Regions from separate parts of the Stenotrophomonas sp. WZN-1 genome, predicted to be linked through region 2. Evidence: riboswitches for the same ligand, from Rfam matches in the RefSeq annotation. Region 2 holds a riboswitch; the other holds the start of a gene.
What was found. Region 2 has a riboswitch for glycine ahead of CCR98_RS18630 (trimeric intracellular cation channel family protein). Riboswitches for the same ligand answer to the same signal wherever they lie in the genome.
Positions count from the first base shown of each region.

Region 1 (9,314 bases), 690 kb from region 2:
CAGCCTCGGCACCCAGTACGAGCAGCTGCGGCTGGCGCTGGCCCACCTCAACGCGCACTACGCCGAGAACGTGCGCATGCAGACCCTGCTGGACATCACCGGTTTCTCGCTGTCGAAGCTGGAGCGCAGCTTCCGCAAGGTGTTCCAGATGACCCCGCAGCAGGTGCTGACCCGGCTGCGGATCCAGATGGCCATGCATCTGCTGCATGGCGACGACAGCATCGCCTGCATCGGCCAGGCCTGTGGTTTCAGCGACCAGAGCGCCTTTACCCGCAAGTTCAAGGCTGAAACCGGTTTCTCGCCGCGCGCCTACCGCGCCCGTATCGGTGGGAACGTCGGCGAGCCGGCGCTGGCCTGAGCCGCCTGCTGCGCTGTGCCTATCCCCGTGGGCACGGGACAGGGTAAGGTGTCGCCCCTGTAGCCCGCCGCCAGCCCCGCCGATGCCCAACTCGATTCCGACCGCTTCGCCGTCCCGCCTCGGACATTCGCTCAAGCCCCGCCAGCTGATCATGATGGGCCTGGGCAGCGCCATCGGCGCCGGCCTGTTCCTCGGCTCGGGCGTGGGTGTGCAGGCGGCCGGTCCGGCGGTGCTGGTGTCGTACCTGGTGGCTGGCGCGCTGGTGATCATCGTGATGAACGCGCTGGGTGAGATGGCGGCGGCCAAGCCCACCAGCGGCGCGTTCTCGGTGTATGCAGCCGACGCCATGGGCGCTACCGCCGGTGCCACCGTGGGCTGGCTGTGGTGGGTGCAGCTGGTGATCGTGATCGCCGCTGAAGCAGTGGGCGCAGCGGGGCTGCTGGCCACGGTCTGGCCGGCGATACCGGTACCGATGGCGGCATTGGCCTTCATGCTGTTCTTCACCGCGATCAACCTGCTCGGAGTGAAGAACTTCGGCGAGTTCGAATTCTGGTTCGCCATCCTCAAGGTGGCGGCGATCCTGGCCTTCATCGCCATTGGCGTGGCGCTGCTGATGGGCTGGCTGCCGCAGGTGACCTCGCCGGGCCTGAGCAACTTCACCGAGCATGGTGGCTTCGCACCGAAGGGCCTGGCCGGGATCGGTGCGGCGCTGCTGGTTGTCGTTTTTGCCTTCGGTGGCACCGAGATCGTGGCCGTGGCAGCGGCCGAAACCGAAGATCCCGAGCGCAGCATCGCCCGTGCCATCCGCACCGTGGCCTGGCGCATCCTGGTGTTCTACATCGGCTCGCTGAGCGTGATCATCGCCGTGGTGCCGTGGACCAGCGAGGCGCTGAAGTCGCCGTTCGCCGCCGTGCTGGACATCGCCCGCATCCCGGGCGCCGGTACTGCGATCACCCTGATCGCCGTGATTGCGCTGCTGTCGGCGCTCAATGCCAACCTCTATGGCGCCTCGCGCATGATGTATTCGCTGGCGCAGCGCCGCGAAGCGCCGGCTGTGCTCGGCTGGACCGACCCGCGCCAGGTGCCGGTGATCGCCGTGCTGGCCAGCGTGCTGTTCGGCTTTGCCGCCACGGTGATGGAACTGCTGTTCCCGGACCGGGTGCTGCCGGTGCTGCTGAACATCGTCGGTTCCACCTGCCTGCTGGTGTGGACGCTGTCGCTGGTCTCGCAGCTGGTGCTGCGCCGGCGCGCGGATCGCCTGGGCACCCGCCTGCCGTTCCGCATGGCCGGCTTCCCGTGGCTGACCTGCTGTGCACTGGCGATCCTGGCGCTGATCTTCGGCCTGCTGCTGAGTGAAGCGCATACCCGGCTGCAGTTCCTGTCGATGGTGGCGTTGACCGCCACGATCGCCGCCAGCAGCGCCATCGCGCGGCGCATGCGCGAGGCCTGATTGCTGTTGTAGAGCCGACCCCACGGTCGGCTGCTGTTCGCGTGGCCGCCAGCCGAGCGCGGGCTCGGCTCTACAGCAGGCATACATCCGCCGTGCCATCCTGATCGCGTGGGCCGTCATCGGCCCGTCGAACAGGAGCACCGCATGCTGCGCAGCCGTCCCTTCCTGATGTTCACCGGCCAGGCCGAGGCCGCGCTGGCCCTGTACGCCGAAGCCTTTGCCGATTTCCGCCTGCTGGCCCTGCAACGCCACCCCGAGGGCGCCGGCGCCGGCGTGCCCGGGCAGGTGCGCCAGGCCATTTTCCTGCTCGGTGGCACCCACTACCTGTGCTTCGACAGCCTGGACGTGCACGACTTCACCTTCTCGCCGTCGATCTCGCTGTTCGTCGAGTGTTCCGGCGCCGAGCAGTTCGAACGAGCCGCACGCGTGCTGGGCGAGGGCGGCCATTGGCTGATGCCGGTGGGCGATTACGATTTCAGCAACCGCTATGGCTGGGTGCAGGACCGCTTCGGCGTGTCGTGGCAGTTGAGCCTGGGGCAGATGCCGGATCCGTGATCGGAAGTATGTGGGTGTGGCCCCTGGTCCACACGTCCTTATGAAAACGGCCCGCTTGCGCGGGCCGTTTTCTTTACCGATGCAGGGAGGAATCACGCCTCGACTTCATCATCCTTGTAGGCATCGACCGGGATGCAGGCGCACATCACGTTCTTGTCGCCGTACACGTTGTCCACGCGCGCCACCGGCGGCCAGTACTTGCTCTGCTTCAGGCTGGCCAGCGGGAAAGCGGCCAGTTCGCGCGGGTAGGCGTGGGTCCACTCGCTGGCGGTCACTGCGGTGGCAGTGTGCGGCGCGTTCTTCAGCGGGTTGTCCTCGCGGTCCAGGCGGCCGTCTTCGATCGCAGTGATTTCCTCGCGGATCTGGATCATCGCGTTGATGAAGCGATCCAGTTCGTGCAGCGATTCGCTCTCGGTCGGCTCCACCATCAGCGTGCCGGCCACCGGGAAGCTCAGGGTCGGGGCGTGGAAGCCGAAGTCGATCAGGCGCTTGGCCACGTCCTCGGCGCCGATGCCGCTGGTCTTTTCCAGCGGGCGCACGTCGAGGATGCACTCGTGCGCCACCAGGCCGTTGCGGCCGGTGTACAGGGTCTTGAAGTGCGGGGCCAGGCGCTTGGCGATGTAGTTGGCGTTGAGCTGCGCGACCTGGGTGGCCTTGCGCAGGCCGTCGCGGCCCATCATCGCGATGTACATCCAGCTGATCGGCAGGATCGAGGCGCTGCCGAAGCTGGCCGCGCTGACCATGCCGACCGGGCCGTTGTCACCCAGCTTGCCGGGCAGGAACGGGGCCAGGTGCTCCTTGACCGCGCACGGGCCGACGCCCGGGCCGCCACCGCCGTGCGGGATGCAGAAGGTCTTGTGCAGGTTCAGGTGCGAAACATCCGACCCCCACTTGCCCGGCTTGGCCACGCCGACCAGGGCGTTCATGTTGGCACCGTCGGTGTACACCTGGCCGCCGTGCTTGTGGATGATCTCGCAGATCTCCACCACCTCTTCCTCGAACACGCCGTGCGTGGACGGGTAGGTCATCATGATCGCGGCCAGGCGGTCGCTGTACTTCTCGGCGTTGAGGCGGATGTCCTCGACGTCGACGTTGCCGTTGGCATCGGTCTTGGTCACCACCACCTTCATGCCGCACATCTGCGCCGAGGCCGGGTTGGTGCCGTGCGCCGAGTCCGGGATCAGGCAGATGTCGCGGTGGTCTTCGCCGCGCGAGCGGTGGTAGGCGCGGATCGCCAGCAGGCCGGCGTACTCGCCCTGCGCGCCGGAGTTCGGCTGCAGGCTGACCGCGTCATAGCCGGTGCATTCGACCAGCATCGCTTCCAGCGTGTCGATCAGTTCCTTGTAGCCCAGCGCCTGGTCGGCCGGCACCAGCGGGTGGATCTGCGAGAACTCCGGCCAGGTCACCGGGATCATCTCGGCGGTGGCGTTGAGCTTCATGGTGCACGAGCCCAGCGGGATCATCGTGCGGTCCATCGCCAGGTCCTTGTCGGCCAGCGAGCGCAGGTAGCGCAGCAGTTCGTGCTCGCTGTGGTGGGTGTTGAACACCGGGTGGGTCAGGAACGCGGACTGGCGCAGCAGGCCGGCCGGCAGCGCATCGGCGGTGCTGGCATCCAGCGCGTCGACGTCGGCCTGCGCACCGAACACGGCGGCCAGCGCGACCACGTCGGCGCGGGTGGCGGTCTCGTCCAGGCTGATGCCGACCGAGTCGCTGTCGATCGCGCGCAGGTTGTAACCCGCAGCGCGGGCCTTGGCGTGGATCTCATCGGCATGCACGCCGGTGACATGCAGGGTGTCGAAGAAGTCACTACCGACCTGCACGCCGGCCTTGCGCAGCGCCGCGGCCAGGATCGAGGCCAGGCGGTGGGTGCGGCGGGCGATGCGGGTCAGGCCTTCCGGGCCGTGGTAGACGGCATACATCGAGGCCATCACCGCCAGCAGCACCTGTGCGGTACAGATGTTGGAGGTGGCCTTCTCGCGGCGGATGTGCTGCTCGCGGGTCTGCAGGGTCAGGCGGTAGGCCGGGTTGCCCTGCGCATCGACCGAGACGCCGATCAGGCGGCCCGGCATCGAGCGCTTGTAGGCGTCACGGCAGGCCATGAACGCGGCGTGCGGGCCGCCGAAGCCGAATGGCACGCCGAATCGCTGGCTGTTGCCGACCACGATGTCCGCGCCCCATTCGCCCGGGGCGGCCAGCAGGGTCAGTGCCAGCAGGTCGGTGGCCACGGCCACCAGGCCGCCGCGCGCGTGCACGGCATCGACCAGCGCCTTGTAGTCGCCGACCTGGCCGAAGGTGTCCGGGTACTGCAGCAGCAGGCCGAAGGCTTCCGCTTCCAGTGCTTCGGCCGGGGTGCCCACGCGCAGCACGATGCCCATCGGTTCGGCGCGCGTGCGCAGCAGTTCCAGGGTCTGCGGGTGCACGGCGTCGTGCACGAAGAAGGTGTCCGACTTCGACTTGGCCGAACGCTTGGCCAGGGTCATCGCTTCGGCAGCGGCGGTGGCTTCGTCCAGCAGCGAGGCGTTGGCGATTTCCATGCCGGTGAGGTCGGCGCACAGGGTCTGGAAGTTGATCAGCGCTTCCATGCGGCCCTGCGAGATTTCCGCCTGGTACGGGGTGTAGGCGGTGTACCAGGCCGGGTTTTCCAGGATATTGCGCAGGATCACGTTCGGCGTGTGGGTACCGTAGTAGCCCTGGCCGATGAAGCTGCGCAGCACGGTGTTCTTGTCGGCGATCGCACGGATCTTCGCCAGTGCCTGCACTTCGGTCATCGATTCAGGCAGTGCCAGCGGCGCCGGCGACTTGATCTTGGCCGGTACGATGGCATCGGACATCGCATCCAGCGATGCGTGGCCGACGACGTCGAGCATCTGCGCGATCTCGGCATCGTTGGGGCCGATGTGGCGCTCGACGAACGCATTGTGGTGCTCGAGCTCACGCAGGGAAGGGGTGTTCTGGGACATGGCGAAGGATCCGTCAGGAAAGGGCACACGCACGGGCACAAGCCGCCGGTCGGCGGTCTGCGGGGCGCCCCTCTGTCCTTTTGCCTGAGAGTTTGGAAGCGCGGAAAACCGCGGCTTCGTGCCCCTTCGGCGCCGGATCGAACCGGTCTCTCCAGAGTTGTGTTACGGGTGGTATCGGGCCTGAGCGATTACGGGCGTTGCGCCTTCGGCAGCGGTGTTCCGCTTCTCCCACCGTGTTGCCCGCCGATTATAGCCCGTTGCGGGCGCGCCAGCCGCCTCCGGGCCCGGCCGCTGCGCCTGAATGGCCGATGGCCCGGTCGTGCGTTTTGTGCACCGCTGCATGGCATCGGGCGCAATCCCCACCTATGATGGCGGGATACCCGAATTCATCTGGCGCCGTCCCTGCTGCAGGGGGACCGGCGCCCGCCGTGCGTGCAACGCATGGCCCTGCCGGACGCCTTCCCCATGACCGCCGCTGTTGCTCCCTCCACCCGCCGCATGGCCCTGCTGCTCGCCGGCCTGGCCATGTTCGGTCCGTTCTCGATCGACACCATCTTCCCGGCGTTCCCGCAGCTGGCCCAGCGCCTGGCGGTGGACGAGGTGGCGGTGCAGCAGACCATCAGCGTGTACCTGCTGTTCTACGGCCTGATGAGCCTGGCACACGGCCCGCTGTCCGATGCCTGGGGCCGCAAGCGGGTGATCCTCGGCGGCCTGGTGGTGTTCGTCGGTGCCTCGGTCGGCTGTGCGCTGTCCACCGACCTGACCACGCTGCTGGCGTTCCGCGCGCTGCAGGGTCTGTCCGCAGGCGTCGGCATGATTGTCGGCCGTGCGGTGATCCGCGACCTGTACCACGGCCACGATGCACAGCGGCTGATGAGCCAGGTGTCGATGCTGTTCGGCATCGCCCCGGCGATCGCACCGATCATCGGTGGCTGGATCCTGCTCAGCGGCGCCGGCTGGCCGCTGATCTTCTGGTTCCTGGTGGTGTTCGCGCTGGTGCTGCTGGCGGCCACCGCGCGCTACCTGCCGGAAACCCATCCGGTCGAGGCGCGCGTGCCGTTGTCACCGCGCGTGCTGATGCGCAACTACGTGGGCATCGGCTTCAATCCGCGTTTCCTGCGCCTTGCGTTGGCCGGCAGCATCGGCTTCGGTGGCGTGTTCCTGTACATCTCCTCGGCGCCGGTGTTCGTGATGCAGCACCTGCACCTGGGCGAGGGCGGCTTCGCCTGGCTGTTCATCCCCACCATCGGCGGCATGACCACCGGCTCGTTCCTGTCCGGGCGCATGGCCGGGCACAGCAGCCCCACGCGACAGGTCTCCATCGGTTTCGCCCTGTGCGCGCTGTCGGTGCTGCTGAACATCGGCTATGTCGGCCTGGCGCCACAGTTCGCCCTGCCGTGGGCGGTGATGCCGATCTTCCTGGGCGGCATGGGCATGGCGCTGATCTTCCCGATCCTGGCGCTGGCGGTGCTGGACATGTACCCGCACCAGCGCGGCCTGGCCTCGTCGCTGCAGGCCTTCGTGCAGCTGATGATCAGCACCGTGGTGGCCGGCGTGGTGTCACCGCTGCTCAGCGCCAGCCCGCTGCACCTGGCGCTGGGCCAGGCGGCGTTCTTCGGCGCCGGCTTCGTGTTCTGGTACTGGGAACACCGGCGCGAACGCGCGGCGCAGGCGGCCTGCACGGGCCATTGAGCAGCGTGCAGGGGTAGGGCGGGCCGTGACGCCCGCAGCACTTGCGACGGGAAACCACCGGACTAGGCTGGGTACTCCAGCCAGCCGGTGCACAGGTGCACGACAGCCAGCCGATCCACTGTCGTTGCATGAGGTACCCCCATGGCTGCGCAGCAGACCTACCGCCTGTTCGAGGTGGCGCTGAAGGAGCGCCGCGTCCTTTCCCCCTCCCTGGACCGCATGGTGTTCACCGGTGCCGACGTGGCACGGATGAAGTCCGAAGGCCCGGACCAGCGCATCAAGGTGTTCTTCCCCTTGCCCGGCCAGGAGGTGCCGCAGGTCCCCAGCGGCGAGGACTGGTACCCGCGCTACCGGGCCCTGCCGGACGATCAGCGCCCGCCGATGCGCACCTACACGATCCGCCAGCTGCGCGCCGAGCAGGGCGAGGTCGATGTCGATTTCGTCATCCACGGCGTGACCGGCCCCGCTTCGCGCTGGGCCATGCATGCCCGGCCGGGCGACCGCGTGGTGCTGCTGGCCCCGGATGCCGACTGCGCCGACAGCAGCGAGGGCTGGGAATGGAAGCCGCCGGCCGGCGTTGGCCAGGTGCTGCTGGTGGCTGACGAGACCGCGCTGCCGGCAGTGGCCGGCATTCTCGAGGAACTGGCGGCCATGGTGGATCCGCCGCGCACGCTGGCCCTGCTGGAAGTGGCGCAGGCCGGTGACGCGGTTCCGCTCAAGGCGCCGGCCACGGCCGAGCTGGTCTGGTTGCCGCGCGGGCAGGCGGCGTACGGGCAGCCCTTGCTGCAGGCAGTCCAGGCAAGGTTGGCTGCGGCCTCGGGTGTGGCTGCCGGCGACGCGCTGGAGGAGATCGACGTCGATGCGCAGATCCTCTGGGAGCAGGCCGATACCCGCGTGGCGGGGCCGCTGTATGCCTGGGTGGCGGGCGAGGCGGGGGCGGTGATGGCGATCCGCCGCCACCTGGTGCGCGATTGCGGGTTGGACCGCCGTGCGATCACCTTCATGGGTTACTGGCGGCACGGCAAAGTGCTGGACTGAGGCGACGTGAAGCAGCGCTGCGGGCGGGGTGCGCTATCCTTGCGCCCCCCTCGCAGCGGTACCGCACCATGTCCACCAGCTCCAAGACCCGCCGCGACCAGCGCCGTCGCCAGGAAAAGCAGGCCGCCAACAAGGCTGCTGCCCAGGCCTCGCCGGTGGAGCCGCATGCCGAACTGCGCGACGCGCAGCGCACCCTGCTGGCCGGTGTCGTGCGCCGCGACGGCGAATGGGTGCTGGGCATGGACGGCCGCATCGCTGGCCACAGCGAGAGCGCTGCGCAGGTGCTGGCGCTGATCATGCAGGCCGGTGAACTGCACGAGCGCAACGGCACGCCGGTGCGCCTGATGTACTCCGATGCGCTGCGCGATGCCGCACAGGCCGAAGCGAAGGAAAAGGGCCAGACTTTCGAGGAGTTCAAGGCCGAGCTGGCCGCGGCGATGGCCGCGAAGAAGAACAGCTGACAGGCGTTTCGGTAGAGCCGGCCGCTGGCCGGCTGCCCGTTGGGTCTTCGTCGCGCAGTTGCCGGCCAGCGGCCGGCACTACCAGAAAGGGGCGGATCCTCGCGGATCCGCCCCTTTTTCATTTCGCCGCCGGTGCCGCGCTGGCCTGCCAGCCGCACATCTGGCCTTCGTTCTGCTGCTTCAACCACTCGTTGACCGGGGTGAAGTACTCGATCATCGGGCCGGCATCGAGCTTGTCGGTGCCGGTCAGCTCCTTCAGCGTGGCCTGCCACGGCTGGCTGGCACCCTTGCTCAGCATCGCCCAGTACTTCTGGCCGGCTTCCTTGTTGCCGTAGAAGGTGCACTCATGCAGCGGGCCCTTGTAGCCGGCCGCGTCGCACAGGCCCTTGTAGAACTGGAACTGCAGGATGCGTGCCAGGAAGTAGCGCGTGTACGGAGTGTTGCCCGGCACGTGGTACTTCGCGCCCGGGTCGAAGAATTCTTCGCCACGGGTGCTTGCCGGCGCCACGCCCTGGTACTTGGCCTTCAGGTCCCACCACGCCTTGTTGTAGTTGTCGGCGGTGATCGAGCCATCGAACACGCCCCAGCGCCAGCGGTCGATCATCAGCCCGAACGGCAGGAACGATACGCCCGACAGCGCCATGCGCATCTGGTTGTTGATGACCGCCTCGCGGCTCTCGGTCGGTGCGTCGACCAGGCCGATCGAGCTGAGGTACTTGGGCGTCATCGCCAGCACGATGGTGTCGCCGATCGCTTCATGGAAGCCATCGTTGGCACCGCCCTGGAACAGCGGCGGCAGC
Region 1 covers NZ_CP021768.1:3,300,723-3,310,036, reverse strand. The annotation lists gene CCR98_RS15615 (AraC family transcriptional regulator) at 1-358, shown strand, start outside; gene CCR98_RS15610 (amino acid permease) at 441-1,808, shown strand; gene CCR98_RS15605 (VOC family protein) at 1,953-2,363, shown strand; gene gcvP (aminomethyl-transferring glycine dehydrogenase) at 2,456-5,323, opposite strand; glycine riboswitch at 5,386-5,488, opposite strand; gene CCR98_RS15595 (multidrug effflux MFS transporter) at 5,789-7,015, shown strand; gene CCR98_RS15590 (siderophore-interacting protein) at 7,157-8,053, shown strand; gene CCR98_RS15585 (hypothetical protein) at 8,122-8,514, shown strand; gene CCR98_RS15580 (M2 family metallopeptidase) at 8,633-9,314, opposite strand, start outside.
Region 1: it holds a riboswitch for glycine, as region 2 does, so the genes downstream of both, gcvP (aminomethyl-transferring glycine dehydrogenase) here and CCR98_RS18630 (trimeric intracellular cation channel family protein) in region 2, are expected to answer to the same signal.

Region 2 (9,314 bases):
CGGTACCCCGGTGAGCGACATCGACAGCCAGGGCTTCAAGCTCGGTGAGCAGTTCGTGCCGGCCCGCACCGTGGTCTGGGCCGCCGGCGTGGCCGCCTCACCACTGGCGCGCACGCTGGACGTGCCGCTGGACCGCGCCGGCCGCGTGCAGGTACAGCCGGACCTGACCCTGCCCGATCACCCGGAGCTGTTCGTGGCCGGCGATCTGGCCGCACTGAACCAGGCCAACGGCAAGCCGGTGCCCGGCGTGGCCCCTGCCGCCAAGCAGATGGGCAAGTACGTGGCCGATGTGATCCGCGCGCGCCTGCATGGCAAGGCGGCACCGGGGCCGTTCAAGTACGCCGACTACGGCAACCTCGCCACCATCGGCCGCATGGCCGCGATCGTGCACCTGGGCCGGCTGCAGCTGTCGGGCATCCTGGCCTGGTGGTTCTGGCTGGCCGCGCACGTGTTCTTCCTGATCGGCTTCCGCAACCGCATCGTGGTGCTGCTGAACTGGGCCGTGGCGTACTGGAGCTACCAGCGCAGCGCGCGCATCATCTTCGGTGATGATCAGGATGACCGGCGGCCGAGGCGCTAGGGAAGGCCTGCAAAGGGGTCGGATCCCTTTCCGCAGGAAAGGGCTCTGACCCCGTCAACACCCTCCACGCATGGCGTGGATCTACCGGTTCATCGGACCACCTGGCACCCGCCGTTTCGACCAGGTGCGGCAGAAATCCTCCTTCCTCGCGGTATCAGCAATCTGCGCGGCACTCCAATGCCGGGTGATCCAGATCGTCAACGCGGTGCTGCTCAGATGCCAGCGCAGCATGCCGTGCCGAGGCTGTCGCCACAGGTGGCGTCGGGCAATCCAGAAGGCCTCCCGCTCCACTTCAGGCACCTTCTTCTGCATCGCGTCCTTGTCGAAGAACTGCGCGGCGAAGCGCCAGGGGTTCATCGGCTGGTATCCCGCCCGTGGTTCACGGCTGCACGCAGCCACACCACTGGGCGCGCGGTCCGCCGGCTTCGGCCGGCCTTCCACCAGCGCCAGCCCGAGCAGGTACAGCAGGCCAGGCAGCAGCGCGATACCGGCTACCAGTACGACGACCGAGATCCATGCTTTGCCGGCGGCACGCATCGCTCTACATCGCCTTCGGCTTCGGGTACCACAGTGCGTTGACGATGACCCAGCGCTGGTCGAAGCGGCCCATGTGGAAGTAGTCGACGAACCATGGGGTTTCCAGCCGCACCGAGGCGGCGTTGCCGGTCACGTCCAGCACCGTGCAGCGGCGGTCCCATTGATCCTTAGGCGTCTTCAGCGCGCCCTGCTTTGTCAACGAGACCAGCTCTTCCTTCGACATGCGGCGCAGGCCCAGGCGTTCGTCGGGTGTATCGCCGAGCACCGCGCGCTTGGCCAGGTCCGGGTGCAGGGAACGGGCAACACGCTTCGGGTCGGCCTCCAACTGGCCATCGACGTAGTCGTGGCAGGTGGCTTCGATGGCCGCGAGGGTGACCGGGTCGGCGGCAGGGCTCGTTGCTGCGGAAAGAGCGACCAGCAGGGCGATCGTGGACATCCGGGTCTCCAGCTCTGGGCGCGGGGCGATCATCGCATGGGCCGGGCAGCCCATCCACGCGTGGCGTGGATCTACCGAAGCGTCCCGGCAGGTGCCTGCAGCCAGGCCAGCTTGCGTTCGCGCGGCTGCTGCTTGAGCTGCCATTCGGCCCGCGAGGCGGCGGCCCGGTCCGGGTACTCGCGCACGGCCAGCACGCGCAGCGGTGGCCGTGCCCGGGTGTAGCGCGCGCCCTTGCCGGCCTGGTGGGCGGCGAAACGCGCGTCCACGTCGGTGCTGATGCCGGCGTAATAGCTGCCATCGCGGCATTCGAGCAGGTACAGGAACCACGGGCGGAGGGACGGGGCCATGCCCGGATTATGCCGTGCTGCACTGCAGCGGATATACTGGCGCCCGAATGCAGGAGAGAGGCGCCGCGCTGGCGCCCGCCGAAGGCGCAGGCTCCCATGATCGCTCAGGCCGGTGGGCTGGAATCCCACCAACCATGCATTCGACTCGCCGAGCTGGAGAGAGGTCACCGGGCACGCCCGGGACGATCCGCCGAAGGGGCACGCGGCCTACGCCGCTGAACTCTCAGGCAAAAGGACAGCGGGAGCGGCACCGGTCATCGTCATCCCGTCATTGCGCAGGCAGTGGCGGTGGTCGCGCATGGCCGGCCCCACCGCGCCCGGAGCCTGCCCCATGCTGTTGTCCATCATCTACCTGATCGCCATTTCCGCCGAGGCCATGACCGGCGCACTGTCCGCCGGTCGCCGCCGCATGGACCTGTTCGGTGTGGTCATGATCGCCTGCGTCACCGCCCTCGGCGGCGGCTCGCTGCGCGACATCCTGCTCGGCCATTACCCGCTGGGCTGGGTGAAGCATCCCGAGTACCTGGGCTTCACCGTATGCGCGGCGCTGATCGCCACCTGGGTCGCACGCTGGATGCACCACTTCCGCCGCACCTTTCTGGTGCTCGATGGCCTGGGCCTGATCGCCTTCACCCTGATCGGCTGCTCGATCGCGCGCGAGGCGGGCCATGCGATGCCGATCGTGCTGATCGCCGGCATGCTGACCGGCGCGTTCGGCGGCGTGCTGCGCGACATCCTCTGCAACGAGGTGCCGCTGATCTTCCAGAAGGAGCTGTACGCGATCATCGCGCTGCTGACCGGCGCAGCGTATCTGTTGCTGCTGCATTGGGGCGTGGCCGATGCCACTGCGATCCTGTGCTGCCTCGGCGGCGGCTTCGCGTTGCGCCTGCTGGCGATCCACTACCGCTGGGAAATGCCGAAGTTCGTGTACCACGACGAAGTGCATTGAGGTTCGCGTTCGCCGAGCATGGGGTTCCACGCTTTGCGCGGATCTACTGCACCACCCCGGCGATGTACCTGGCGCTGTCGCTCATGCGCAGCGCCAGGCGCATCGCCGGTGCAGATGGGCCGGCCTCCAACTCCGGCCGGCCCTGATCGCGGCCGCACCCCCGCAGGCGCTGGCCGCCATCCACACACGTGCCGCACTCAGGCGGCTTCGGACACCTTCACGTCGCGACGGGCGCGCACGGCCGCAGCCAGTCGCTCCAGCACCGTCACGGTGGTGTCCCAGTCGATGCAGCCATCGGTGATGCTCTGCCCGTAGACCAGCGGCTGGCCTTCCACCAGTTCCTGGCGGCCACCAACCAGATGGCTCTCGATCATCACACCAACGATGCGCTGTTCGCCGTCTTCCAACTGAACGGCGATGTCCTCGATCACCTTCGGCTGGTTTTCCGGGTTCTTCAAACTATTGGCATGGCTGGCGTCGATCATCAGGCGCGTCGGCAGCTTGGCCTTGGCCAGCACCTGGCAGGCATCGGCGACGCTGCCTGCGTCGTAGTTCGGCTGCTTGCCGCCGCGCAGGATCACATGGCAATCCGGATTGCCGGTGGTCGATACGATGGCGGTACCGCCCTGCTTGGTGACCGACAGGAAGTGATGCGGATTGGACGCTGCACCCACCGCGTCGGCGGCGATCTTCACGTTGCCATCGGTGCCGTTCTTGAACCCGACCGGGCACGACAGCCCCGAGGCCAACTCACGATGCACCTGGCTTTCGGTGGTGCGTGCACCGATCGCGCCCCACGCCACCAGGTCGGCGATGTACTGCGGCGAGATCACATCGAGGAATTCGACACCGGCCGGCAGGCCGAGCTTGTTGATGTCGCGCAGCAGGCCGCGGGCGATGCGCAGGCCCTTGTCGATCCTGAAGCTGCCGTCCAGGTCCGGATCATTGATCAGGCCCTTCCAGCCCACCGTGGTGCGCGGCTTCTCGAAGTACACGCGCATGACGATTTCCAGTTCGCCGGCCAGCGCATCGCGCAGCGGCTTCAGGCGCTGGGCGTACTCGATGGCGGCCTTCGGGTCGTGGATCGAGCATGGGCCCACCACCACCGCCAGGCGGTCGTCACGGCCATGCAGTATCTGGTGCAGGGCCGCGCGCGAGGCGCTGACGGTGTCGGAGGCTTCATCGTCACAGGGCAGCATCGCCAGCAGCTGGGCAGGCGGTGTCAGCGGTTCGATGGTGCGGATACGCAGGTCGTCGGTGTGCGGGGGCATTGCAGGAGATCTCCGGAACGTTGGGGGTCCCCAGCGCGGCGGCATGAAAAAAGCCGCCAGGTTCGCTGGCGGCTTTCGGGAATGCGTCTGAAGCTTTCTTCAGGGTGAGCGCAGTCCTTCCTCCGCCAGTGGCTTCGGAAAGTAATACCAGTAAAAGCGGGTAGCGGCTGCGTTCATGGGATGTATTGATAGCACAGCTTTTGCGCAGTGCAAAATGTTTCATCCGCAACTGGGGACACGGTTCAGTGAGGTGCACTCCAGCGCTGCCTACGCGGCAGCCGCCACGCAAAGCCGCTCATTTGCCATGCACTTCCACGTCCAGCAGCAGGCCTTCGTGGATGTCGGCCCAGCGCTCCAGCACGCGGTCCAGCTCCAGCCTGGCCTCGTCCAGCTGCTCGGGATTAAGCAGGGAACGGGCGGTGTAGAGGTCGGAGACCAACTGCCGCAGGACCGATTCCGGGATGGCCACCGACGGCCCTTCCCGCCCCGGCAACTGCAATGCCGGGCTGTCGCCAAGCGGGCCGAACAGCGTCACCTGGAGCGTGCTCTGCATGATCAACTTCCCTGCGGATGGATATGGGCAATGTCCTGTTTACCGCGTCCGGGTGACAGGCGCATGTGCCGCCCTGCTGCTGGCCGGGTGTCTGGGCACCTCCGCAGCAGCGCTACAACGCGGCCAGGTCGGCCAGGTGCTGGTCCATGCTGTCCACCGCACCGATGGCATGGGTGGTGGTGAAGTACGCATGCCAGCCGGTAGCAGCAATGCCAGCCGCCAGCGCATCAGCCTCATCGCGGCTGGCGCAGTGCCAGACCGCATAGAACTGCTCGCCGCTGCCGTGCGGCACGTCCGTGGCGATGCGGCCCATGGCCAGTGGGGCAATGCGGGCCGGATCGAACTGCTGCATGCCGGCACCGATCCGGGCGAAGAAGGCCGCGCGCTGTTCGGGCGGGAGTGTGGTCCAGGCAGGCGTGGCGGTATAGAGCTCGATGAAGGTGTGGGACATGGTGGTTCTTCCTTGAGGTTGACGAGGCTGCGGAGTTGCCGGCCAGCGGCCGGCACTACCGGAGCGAGCGCATCGCGCGTTTGCGGATGTAGGCGTTGGCGACGCTGTCGTGCTCGCGCTGCCAGCGCACGCAGAGTCCGCGCAGCCACTGCGGCTGTGTCTTGCCGGCATCATTGAGCCAATTGCTGACCGAATCCTGCACGTAGCGTTCCGGGTCATCGGCCAGTGCTTCCAGCAGCGCCAATGCATGTTCCGGATGTTGCTTGAACAGGGCGATGTGCGTGGCCCAGACACCACGTGGACGCAGTGCTTCGCAGGCGAAGCGGCGCAGGTATGGCGAAGTTTCCTGTGTCCACGGTTGCAGGTACCCGAGCGCCTGCATCGGCGCGGAAACAATGTCCGTGCGTAGCGCCAGCCACGCCCATTCGCGCACGCCGAAGTGCGGGTCATCGGCCAGCGTGCGCATCTGCTGCAGCTTCTCTGCCAGCGTTGCGCGAGCATCGCTGCCGATCAGATAACAGGCCCAGCCGCGCACGGTATCGGAGCTGTGATGCTGCCAGAGCGCAGGCGCGCCCTGCCCCGCCTCACGCAGCAACTGCGCGGCCAGGGTCATGCGCTGGGTGATGCCCTTGCCTGAGGCTTCGTGCATGCACTGCAGCGCTTCCGGTTCAAGCGCAGGCGCTACCCCTTGCAGCAGCTCGGCGAAATCCACTGCCAGGCATTCGGCCAGATGGGTGGCGGCGGCGTTGCCACTGTTGAGTGCACGCCTCCGCTCCGCTGGAATGGGCGTACTCATGCTGCGGATTCCCGCCCGCCGTCCGTGTGCTGCCAGACCTTGTGCAGCAGCCGTGACAGCTGCTGCTGTTCATCCGCATCCAGGCCGTTGAACAGGCCGCCGATCCACTGCGTGTGCTGCTCGAACAGCGCATCGGCCAAGCGCGCACCCTTTGCTGTCAGCACGATCCGCAGGCGACGGCCATCTTCGGCATCGCTGCAACGCTGCAGCAGGCCTTCGCGCTGCAGGCCATCGAGCAGGCCGCTGATGGTGGCGCGGGTCACGCCGGCACGCTCTGCCAGTTCATGGGGCGGCAACGAGCCATCGGCTCCATGCAGCAGGAACAGCACGATGAAGCGACCCTCGCTGAGCCCGTGCGGTGCAAGCCGTGTAGCGCAATCGCGATCGATGGACGTCGAGAGCGACAGCAACTGGAAGCACAGGCGCAGCTGCGCGACGTTGCTGTGACCGCGTCGCTGTGCTTCGCCAAGCAGGGCGTCGTGCTTTGCTTCGAACATATCCAAGCAGTTCTGGTTAGGCGCCTAATCATAATCGGAAGGGGTGGTGGCCAGTCAATCCACCCGTGCTGGCAGGGAGCGGTTGGCAGCGGCAACAACTGCGGTTCGACCGCGTGCCTGCGCGCCCCGCTGGAGGCCGAGCATGGCCCGCTGACACCGGGCCATGACGTGGGCAACGGGCTGGCGTAGCATCGCCGTGCGCCCCACCAGGAGTTCCACGCATGTGCCGTGCCACCCTGATGTTGCTGACGCTGCTCCCGCTGGCGGTATTGGCCGCGCCGCCACCCGTGCCCACGCCCGCTCGCATCGATGCCGAAGCACAGCGGCTGATGCAGGCGGCCCATGCGCGCGGGATGGCGCTGGCGGTGATCGATGACGGCAAGGTGGTGCATGTGGCCGCCTACGGTGATCGCAACGCCGCAGGCGAGCCGCTGCGCACCGACACCGTGATGTACGCTGCGTCACTGACCAAGATGGCCTTCGGCCACCTGGTCGCACAGCTGGCGCAGGACGCGCGTATCGATCTGGATGCCAGCATCGCCACCGCCCTGGACAAACCGCTGCCGGACTATCCACCGGAACCGAAGAAGTACGCCGACTACAGCGTGCTGGCCAGCGATGCCCGCTGGCGCCAGCTCACGCCACGCCTGCTGCTCAACCACGCCAGCGGCTTTGCCAATTTCGGCTTTCTCGAACCGGATGGCCGGTTGAAGTTCCACTTCGAGCCCGGCAGCCGCTACGCCTATTCCGGCGAGGGCCTGATCCTGCTGCAGTTCGTGATCGAACGCGGGCGACTGGGCGAGGATGTGGGTGCGTTGATGCAGCAGCGCGTGTTCGATCGCTTCGGCATGGCGCGGACCAGCATGACGTGGCGTAGCGATTTTGCCGGCAACCTGGCCGATGGCTGGACTGCGGAAGGCACGGCCGAGCCGCACGACGAGCGCAGCCGGGTACGTGCAGCGGGATCGATGGATACGACCATTGCCGACATGGCCCGCTTCGCGGCGGGCTATGTGCGCGGCGAAGGACTGTCGGCTTCAATGCGCAACGAGCTGGTACGGCCGCAGCTGCCGATCACCACCGCCAGCCAGTTCCCAACGCTGCAACCGGAGCTGCCCACCGCGCAGCAGCACAGGGATCTGGCCGCGGGCCTGGGCGTAGTGAGCTTCCGTGGTCCCCAGGGCGCAGGCTTCTACAAGGGCGGTCACGACGATGCGGTCGGCAACACCCTGGTGTGCATCGAGCGGTACAAACGCTGCGTGGTGATCCTGGGCAACGATGTACGGGCGGAGGCCACCTTCCCCGCTCTGGTGGCGTTCGTGCTGGGCGATACCGGCGTTCCATGGCAATGGGAATACGGCGCGGCGAAGGCATTCGTCGAATGACGGTGCGATGACGCCTGCGTGTCGAACGCAGCGTGGATGGCTGCCTGGCTCAGCGCGCCTGCTCAAAGAACATCAGGTACACCAACCGGCCATTCTCCAGGCAGTCGCCGAACGCGGGCCCGGCGGTGTGCCAGAACCAGGGCCGCAGCAGCACCAGCCGGTTGAAGCGCATCGGGATGCGCATGGTCATTTCCCACTGGCTGTCGTCGTTGCTGTCGCGCTCGATGATGTCGCGATGCATGTCGCCGCCGTTGGCATAGCCCAATGCGGCCAGCTCCGCTGCATCCAGGGCCATGCGCTCGGTGCCGGTGCGGCGGTGGCGGAAGAACTCGGTGCCGCCCTCGCAGTGCTCCGGTGCACTCAGGTAGAGGATGCCCGACCAGTGCGAATGGTCGGCGTGCACCTTGGCGCGGCCGGTATCACCGGCCAGGGTGATCCGGAACTTGCCGTGCGACTGCAGCGGGTTGACCGGCCGCAGCGGTTCGTTGACCAGCCGCGAGACCGCGCCGGACAGTCCATCCAGATCCAGCCGCTGCTGCGAATTGCGGCCGGGAAACGCGCCCTCCTGCACGGGATAGGTCAGGCCCAGCGCCGCCTGGCGCAACCCCTGCGCATCGGCAGGGGAAAGGAAGTCGTCGACGATGATGAACGAGGTAGGCATGGCCACCGAGCGTAGCGATGCGCTGCGGCGGCGGCAACCGGGCAATGAAAAACCCCGCCTTGCGGCGGGGTTCTTCCTTGCATCGGGAAGGCGTGCCGACCAGGGTCGGCAACGACCGCCGGGGACGTGGACTTAGAAGTCCATGCCGCCCATGCCACCCATGCCGCCCATGCCACCGGCGCCGCCCATGGCCGGCTCGTCCTTCTTCGGAGCTTCGGCAACCATGGCTTCGGTGGTGATCATCAGGCCAGCGATCGAGGCAGCGTTCTGCAGCGCCGAACGGGTCACCTTGGTCGGGTCCAGGATGCCGAACTGCAGCATGTCGCCGAACTCGCCGGTGGCGGCGTTGTAGCCGAAGCTGCCGGTGCCTTCCTTGACCTTGTTGATGATGACCGACGGCTCTTCACCGGCGTTGGCCACGATTTCGCGCAGCGGGGCTTCCATCGCGCGCAGGGCGATCTGGATGCCGTGGTTCTGGTCTTCGTTGGCACCCTTCAGGCCGGCCAGTGCGGTGACCGCACGGACCAGGGCAACGCCGCCGCCCGGGACCACGCCTTCTTCAACGGCGGCACGGGTGGCGTGCAGGGCGTCGTCGACGCGATCCTTCTTTTCCTTCATTTCGATTTCGGTCGACGCGCCGACCTTGATCACGGCAACGCCGCCAGCCAGCTTGGCCACGCGTTCCTGCAGCTTCTCGCGATCGTAATCCGAGGAGGTGTCCTGGATCTGGGTCTTGATCTGGCCGACGCGTGCATCGACGGCAGCCTTGTCACCCACGCCATCGATGATGGTGGTGTTTTCCTTGGAGACCTGCACCTTCTTGGCGCGGCCCAGGTCCTTGATGGTGGCCT
Region 2 covers NZ_CP021768.1:3,988,590-3,997,903, forward strand. The annotation lists gene CCR98_RS18610 (NAD(P)/FAD-dependent oxidoreductase) at 1-580, shown strand, start outside; gene CCR98_RS18615 (hypothetical protein) at 662-1,117, opposite strand; gene CCR98_RS18620 (nuclear transport factor 2 family protein) at 1,122-1,553, opposite strand; gene CCR98_RS18625 (GIY-YIG nuclease family protein) at 1,625-1,900, opposite strand; glycine riboswitch at 1,941-2,030, shown strand; glycine riboswitch at 2,044-2,147, shown strand; gene CCR98_RS18630 (trimeric intracellular cation channel family protein) at 2,232-2,849, shown strand; gene CCR98_RS18635 (3-deoxy-7-phosphoheptulonate synthase) at 3,047-4,120, opposite strand; gene CCR98_RS18640 (hypothetical protein) at 4,416-4,673, opposite strand; gene CCR98_RS18645 (DUF6616 family protein) at 4,786-5,124, opposite strand; gene CCR98_RS18650 (DNA alkylation repair protein) at 5,180-5,920, opposite strand; gene CCR98_RS18655 (MarR family transcriptional regulator) at 5,917-6,417, opposite strand; gene CCR98_RS18660 (serine hydrolase domain-containing protein) at 6,639-7,802, shown strand; gene CCR98_RS18665 (DUF6445 family protein) at 7,852-8,463, opposite strand; gene groL (chaperonin GroEL) at 8,596-9,314, opposite strand, start outside.